One region of the Sphingomonas sorbitolis genome, then DNA from elsewhere that is predicted to be linked to it. Evidence: riboswitches for the same ligand, from Rfam matches in the RefSeq annotation. Region 1 holds a riboswitch; each other region holds the start of a gene.
What was found. A riboswitch is a leader RNA that binds a small molecule or an ion and turns the genes downstream of it on or off. The one in region 1 is predicted to bind cobalamin.
Positions count from the first base shown of each region.

Region 2: it holds a riboswitch for cobalamin, as region 1 does, so the genes downstream of both, U1763_RS02015 (DUF1636 domain-containing protein) here and U1763_RS08130 (TonB-dependent receptor plug domain-containing protein) in region 1, are expected to answer to the same signal.
Region 3: it holds a riboswitch for cobalamin, as region 1 does, so the genes downstream of both, U1763_RS01115 (HoxN/HupN/NixA family nickel/cobalt transporter) here and U1763_RS08130 (TonB-dependent receptor plug domain-containing protein) in region 1, are expected to answer to the same signal.

Region 1 covers NZ_JAXOJS010000002.1:610,171-612,429, forward strand. The annotation lists gene U1763_RS08130 (TonB-dependent receptor plug domain-containing protein) at 1-1,178, opposite strand, end outside; cobalamin riboswitch at 1,294-1,492, opposite strand; gene U1763_RS08135 (TonB-dependent receptor) at 1,809-2,259, opposite strand, start outside.
Region 2 covers NZ_JAXOJS010000001.1:485,114-487,372, forward strand. The annotation lists gene cobT (nicotinate-nucleotide--dimethylbenzimidazole phosphoribosyltransferase) at 1-603, opposite strand, end outside; gene U1763_RS02015 (DUF1636 domain-containing protein) at 600-1,007, opposite strand; cobalamin riboswitch at 1,180-1,375, opposite strand; gene cobO (cob(I)yrinic acid a,c-diamide adenosyltransferase) at 1,537-2,142, opposite strand; gene U1763_RS02025 (NAD(P)/FAD-dependent oxidoreductase) at 2,197-2,259, shown strand, end outside.
Region 3 covers NZ_JAXOJS010000001.1:270,265-272,523, reverse strand. The annotation lists gene U1763_RS01120 (PepSY-associated TM helix domain-containing protein) at 1-602, shown strand, start outside; cobalamin riboswitch at 633-850, shown strand; gene U1763_RS01115 (HoxN/HupN/NixA family nickel/cobalt transporter) at 1,033-2,082, shown strand; cobalamin riboswitch at 2,136-2,259, shown strand, end outside.

The DNA.
Region 1 (2,259 bases):
GCGTTCGCGCCGAACGTGGTGTGGCTGCCAAAATCGTCGTGATCGTCGTTGCGGACGCCGCCGGTGATCGTGAGGATGTCGAGCGGCTTGACGATCAGCTGGCCGTAGACGCTGGTTATCCCGGTATCCGCGAAGGTGAAGCCGTCATTGAAACGGCTGTTCTCGCGCTCAACTCCGGCGACCACGCGGACCTGGTCGAGCGGGCGGAAGTCGCCTTGGTATTCGTAGCGTTCGCTGCGGCCGCGACCGATGAAGGTTGGATCGCTGCCGAAGCTCGGGTCGTAATTGTCACGGTTGATGTCGGCGATCGTGAACGCGACGCGGTTGTTAATCCGCCCGTCAGCGAAGTTCGCGTGCAGCCCTGCGTAACCGTATGCCTCGCGCGTCTTCGAATATTCGGGCGTGTCGGCGAGCACGTAATCGGGGGCCGGGAAGCCGTCGATCTCGACGCGGCTGTCGGCGAAATAGCCGCGCAGGTCGAGGCCGATTCTCGGCGCGAACTCGACGCCCACTCGTCCGGTCGCGCCATATTGGCGATAGCCGTCGCGCTCGGTGCCACTGGCGGCGGACGAGATGCCGTCGGTGCGCAGATAGCCGCCGGTCAGCGAGCCCGACACCGGACCGGACTTGCCCGAGACGCCCGCGCTCGCGAACACGCTGTCGGCATAGCCATATTCGGCGTTGGCACGCGCTTGAATGCCTTGTGTCGGCGCAGCGGTAATGATGTTGACGACGCCGCCGATCGCCTGGCTGCCCCATGGCACCGAGTTCGGCCCGCGTAGAACTTCAATCCGCTCGACCGAGCTCGACAGGAGGTTGCCGAAGTTGAAGCCGCCGCCGGTCGACGAGGGATCGTTGACGCGGACGCCGTCGATCACGACGAGCGTCTGGTCCGCCTCGGCGCCGCGGATACGGACGCTGGTCAGCGCGCCGATGGTGCCATTGCGCGTGACGGTGACACCGGGCGTGGTCGCGAGCAGGTCGGACACCACGGTGGTTTGCCGGCGCTCGATCTCGGCGCGGTCGATGACCGTTACTGCCTGGCCGATCTCGCTCAGCGGTTGCGCGGCGCGGGTCGCGGTGACGACGACTTCGGAAGCGTCGGGATCGGGGATGGTCTGGGCAAAAGCAGGCGCTGCGATCGCCGCGGCGCCGAGCAGAAGGAAGAATTTCGTCATGGGTACGTCCTAAGCAGAACCGCCTGCGACCATTCGCGGGGCGGCCAGACGTCTCTCGCTCGAGGAAACCCGGCTGGACCGGAGCACTCGTCCGCGCCGGACACCCGCCCGCGCAGTGGATCGACCGTGAAAGGCAGGTCTCCTGGCTTCCGGGTCATCGCGCCCACCCCGCCTTCCCAGGTCGAAACCCAGTGGCATATTCGGGGTGGCCGCTATCCGGTCACAGTTGCGGGTACAGCGCCGGTCTTGCGGATTCCCGCGCACCGACTTCCCTTTTGATCCCGTCGCCGGGAACCCTTCACGGGAGTGGCATTAGTCGCACGCCAGACACGGGTCAACGCAGCGCCTACTCATGCTCCCCACCCGGGGCGTGGTTCAGTAGACTCATGGTCTATCGCACCACCCCGGCGAAGGCCGGGGCCCAAGTGGGGAACGGCGATAACCGAGCGCAGTGCCCCGTTATTTCCACCTTTCCAATTGGGCCCCGGCCTTCGCCGGGGTGGTGACTAGTACCAAATGGTGACGTTCCCCGAAATTGTTCTCCCGCGAAGGCGGGAGCCCAGACTGGGTCCCCGCCTTCGCGGGGAAACATGCTGTCTTCGTTTCTCTTGGCAAGCGACGGATCGAATATCAGCGCCCCCCGTAGCGCAGCCCCACCCAGATCGTCCGCGGCGTTGCGCGTTCGACGATGTTCGCGCCGCTGATCCCTGCCTCGACGCGCTCGTTGAGGAAATTCTCCGCCCGAAACTCGGCAACCAGCGAGCCCAGGATCGGCAGCGCGGCATACGCATCCAGCGTCGTCGCGGCCCCAAGCACCCGTGTGTTCTGGTCGTCGTCATACTGCCGGCCGACATGACGCACGGTCAGCGACAGCGCCGCCGCATCGTGCCGCCAGTCGACCGTCCCCGACACCTGGTCGCGCGGGGTCTGCGCCGGTCGCAATCCGTCCAGAGCGGCGGTGATCCCCGAACCCTCGACCTTCGAGTTCGTGTGCGACCACGATGCTTGCACGCCCAGCGGACCCGGTCGATACGACGCATCCAGTTCGAAGCCATGCGCGCGGATCGCGTCGAGATTCTGG
Region 2 (2,259 bases), on a different contig from region 1:
CTTCCGCGCGATGCCCTCGCCATCGACTCCGGTGCCCGGCCCGACCCAGTCGCTTGCCGACCCGCCGAAGCTCGCCAGGCACAGCGCGGCGGCGGTCGTCGAGTTGCCGATCCCCATCTCGCCGAGTACGACCAAGTCCGGCGCATCCGCTACCGCCGCCGCGCCCGCGTTCAACGCGGCCAGGCACTCGTCCTCCGACATCGCAGGCGCTTGCGTGAAATCCGCCGTCGGTCGATCGAGGTCGAGCGACACGGTCTTAAGTTCAAGGCCCGCCGCCCGCGACAGCGCGTTGATTGCCGCGCCGCCATGCTCGAAATTGGACACCATCTGGGCGGTGACCGAAGCCGAAAACGCACTCACGCCGCGCGCGACGATCCCGTGATTACCCGCAAATACGACCGCGCTGCCACGATCGAGCCGGGGCATCGGGTTGCCCTGCCAGCCGGCCATGAACACCGCTATATCCTCCAGCCGCCCCAGCGAGCCCGGCGGCTTGGTCAGTTCGCCTTGCCGGACGATCGCCGCGGATCGCGCCGCCGCGTCCGCCTGCGGCAAGCCGCGCAAGGCCGCCAGAAACCCGGCGGGCGTCGCGAACGCGGTCATTCGACGACGAAGCCGGCGGGCGGCGTGCGGGTGATGAAATGCCCCTTCACGCCCTGCGGCCATTGCTTGAACGGCACCTGCCCGAACGCGCTCTCACCGTAGAGCCGCGCGTAATCGAGGATCGCGCGCGCGGCGTCTTCGGTCGGTTCGAACCGGCCGAGCACATAGCCGACTTTGGCGGGTGCGCGCAGGTGGATCGTGCAGAAATCCTGGCATGCGAATAGGCACGGCATCTCCTGCACCGCGACGTCGGCATAGGCCGGGTCGCTCTGCTGCACCGTCTTCAGCGCCTGCACGAGCCGCGCGCCGCCGCGCTGGCCCTGCTCGTCGTCGCGCGCATCGGCCGAATGGCGGCACGTGTTGCACGCGACCACCGCGACGCCGTCCTCGGCGGGCTTCAGCATGTCCGTTCCCGAACGGTCGCAGCATTATGTAGATTTGGCATAGGAACCCCTTCGGACAGTCGATCCCGCATTGCACGAAGGGCGAGAGGCGCACGCCTCCAGCCTCCGCGCGACGCGAAGCGATGTCGTCGCTCGGGGTGTTACCCGTCCGTTCGGCGCACCCTGGCCGGACGAAAGACGACCGCGACGGGCAGGTCTCCTGGCTCGCGGGTCAACGCCGTCCGCGCCGCCTTCTCGGGAGTATCCCAATGGCATGAGGCACGATGGCTCGCCGCGTACAGTTGCAGGGGCAGCCGGGTGTTTCCCGTTCCCATTTTCATTTCCCTAAGCGTTGCCGCCTCGGGAAAACCTGTCGCAGGCCGAGCGATACGCGTACGATCGACCGTAGACAAGCAGCCTCTAATCCTCCCCTGACAGGGGAGGTGGCAGCCCGTTTGGGCTGACGGAGGGGTGACCCGCCGTCGTGATCGCAATACCCCTCCGTCTGGCAAGCGCCAGCCACCTCCCCTGCAAGGGGAGGATCAAGAAGTCAGAACTCCACCCCCGCCTGTGCCTTCACGCCCGACCGGAACGGATGCTTTACCTGCGTCATCTCGGTCACCAGATCCGCCAGCTCGATCAACGCATCCGGCGCATTCCGACCTGTCACCACGACATGCGTCATCTCCGGCTTTGCCGCCAACACAGCGAGCACCTCGTCGACCGGCAGATAGTCATACCGCAGCACGATGTTCAGCTCATCCGCGACCACCATCGCATAGGATGAATCGGCAATCATCCGCTTGACCTCGTCCCAAGCCTCGCGCGCCACCGCGATGTCGCGCGCACGATCCTGCGTATCCCAGGTGAACCCCTCCCCCATCGGCTTGAATTCGCACAGGTCCGGGAACGCGTCGAAGATCGCCTTCTCGCCGGTCGCCATCGCGCCCTTGACGAACTGCACCACGCCGACCTTGCGCCCATGCCCGATCATCCGCACCGCCATGCCGAACGCGGCGGTCGACTTGCCCTTGCCCTTGCCGGTGTGGACGATGATCAGCCCCTTCTCGATCGTCTTGCCAGCGACGATCTTATCGTGGACCTCCTTGCGCTTGGCGCTCTTGGCATTCTGCTCGTCGTCGGTCCGCATGATCATGTCCTCTTTTGCTTCCGATGGCGGATCGCGCCGCGCGGCGCTAGAGGACCGAGCATGCTCCGCATCACCGACCTCAAGCTGCCGCTCAACCATGCCGACGAAGCGCTCCCCGCCGCG
Region 3 (2,259 bases), on a different contig from region 1:
CGCTCCGCTTCAAGCGCGACGCCGCCCCGATCCGGCGGCTGTACGACTGGCACAAGCTGATCGGCGTGGCCGGCGCGATCCTGCTGCTCGTCGTCACCGCGACCGGGGTGATGCTCGACCTCCCCGACCAGACGCGCTCCGTAATCGCCCGCGCCTCACCGCTATATCAGATGCCGCCGCTGATGGTCTTTCCGAACGGAGACCGCCTTCCCGTCGACCAGCTGGTCACTGTCGCCGAGCACCGCTTTCCAGGTGCCGCACTCGCCTGGATCGAAACCCCCGCCTCACCGACCGGCACCACGCGGATCAATCTCGCGCAGGACGGCGAGCCAAGCCGCCGCTTTCCGCGCACCAACGTCTGGCTCGATCCTTATACCGGCGCCATCCTCGCGACCCGCGACGGCCTCGCCAAGACACGCGGCGACATCGTGATGAACTGGCTCCACCCGCTGCACGGCGGCGAGGCGTTCGGGCTGGCAGGGCGCATCCTCGCCTTCATCGCCGGCATCGTGCCGATCGCGCTGTTCGTGACCGGACTATTGCGCTGGCAACGACGGCGACACCCGCAAAGGGCGATTGGCACCCGGCACGAACCCGGCTAGCACAACGCCCGAGCGGCCGGTTCGACCGGTGGCTCGCTAGATCGCGTCGGTGCCCGGAAGGGCTTGATTGGGAATGCGGTGCGGACGGTTCGCCGTCCTATGCCGCGGCTGTCCCTGCAACTGTAAGCGGCGAGCGAAGCGCACGAGCCCTTTTCGCGAGGGCAGCCACTGGGCCGAAAGGCCTGGGAAGGCGGTGCGCCGAGCCTTGACCCGCGAGCCAGGAGACCTGCCGGCGTCTGGTCGCTCTTGTCCCGGTCCAGGGGGTGACCGAGGCACGGTGAACGCCGCTTGCGTGACACTGGCTGAGCGACGACCATGTGGCGGGGGCCGCATCGGCGTCGTGCGTCGGCCGCTCATGGCGTCCGGTCGTCGCATGGCCCGGCCGTTCGCGGCAGGTCCCCGTCCTCGTCGGACGCTGCGGGGCTATTGCATGACGACTTTAACGATTGAGCGACCGACGCGAGTTTCGACACGCAAGCGCATCGGCTGGATGTTCATTGGGCTAATCGTGGCCAACATCGCAGCGTGGTGCTGGGCGTTCTCGCTGTTCCACGCTCAGCCGCTGATGCTCGGCACCGCGCTACTCGCCTGGGGACTCGGCCTGCGCCACGCGGTCGATGCGGACCACATCGCCGCGATCGACAACGTGACACGCAAGCTCATGCAGGACGGCCAGCGGCCGATCGCGGTCGGCTTTTGGTTCGCGATCGGCCATTCGGGGATCGTGCTGATCGCCGCCGTCGCGATCGCGCTCACCGCCAGCGCGCTGTCGCAGTTCGAGGCGTTCAAGCAGGTCGGCGGCGTGGTCGCGACGATGATCTCCGCGCTGTTCCTCTTCACGATCGCCGCGATGAACCTGATCATCCTGCGATCGGTCTGGCGCACCTTCGGCCATGTCCGCGGCGGCGGGACCTATGTCGAGGAGGATCTCGACCTGCTGCTCGGCAACCGCGGGCTGCTTGCGCGGCTGTTCCGGCCAATGTTCCGGCTCGTTACGCGCAGCTGGCACATGGCCCCGCTCGGCTTCCTGTTCGGGCTGGGCTTCGACACCGCCACGGAGGTCGCGATCCTGGGCCTTTCTGCGAGCCAAGCCGCCGACGGTCTCTCGATCGGCATCGTCCTCGTCCTCCCGGTGCTGTTCGCAACCGGCATGGCGCTGGTCGACACCGCGGACGGCGTCGTCATGCTCGGTGCCTATGAATGGGCGTTCGTGAAGCCGATCCGCAAGCTCTACTACAACATCACGATCACGCTGATCTCCGCGATCGTCGCGATAGCGATCGGCGGGATCGAGACGCTCGCGCTGCTTGGCGCAAAGCTCGGCCTGACGGGCGGCATCTGGGATCTGGCAGCCGCACTCGGCGAGAACTTCAACGGCCTGGGCTTCGCGATCATCGGCCTGTTCGTGCTGTGCTGGGTCCTGAGCTTCGCCATCTACCGCTGGAAGCGCTTCGACCAGATCGAGGTCGTGCACGGATAGCTGGCGGCGTGGCGGAAAGTCCTCTAACCCACCCCCGAGGCTCGGTTGCACCGAACCTCATAGATCGCGCCGGTGCCCGAAAGGGCTTGAATGGGAATGCGGTGCGGGAGGAGTCCTCCCAATGCCGCGGCTGTCCCTGCAACTGTAAGCGGTGAGCGAGACGCACACGCCCTTCAC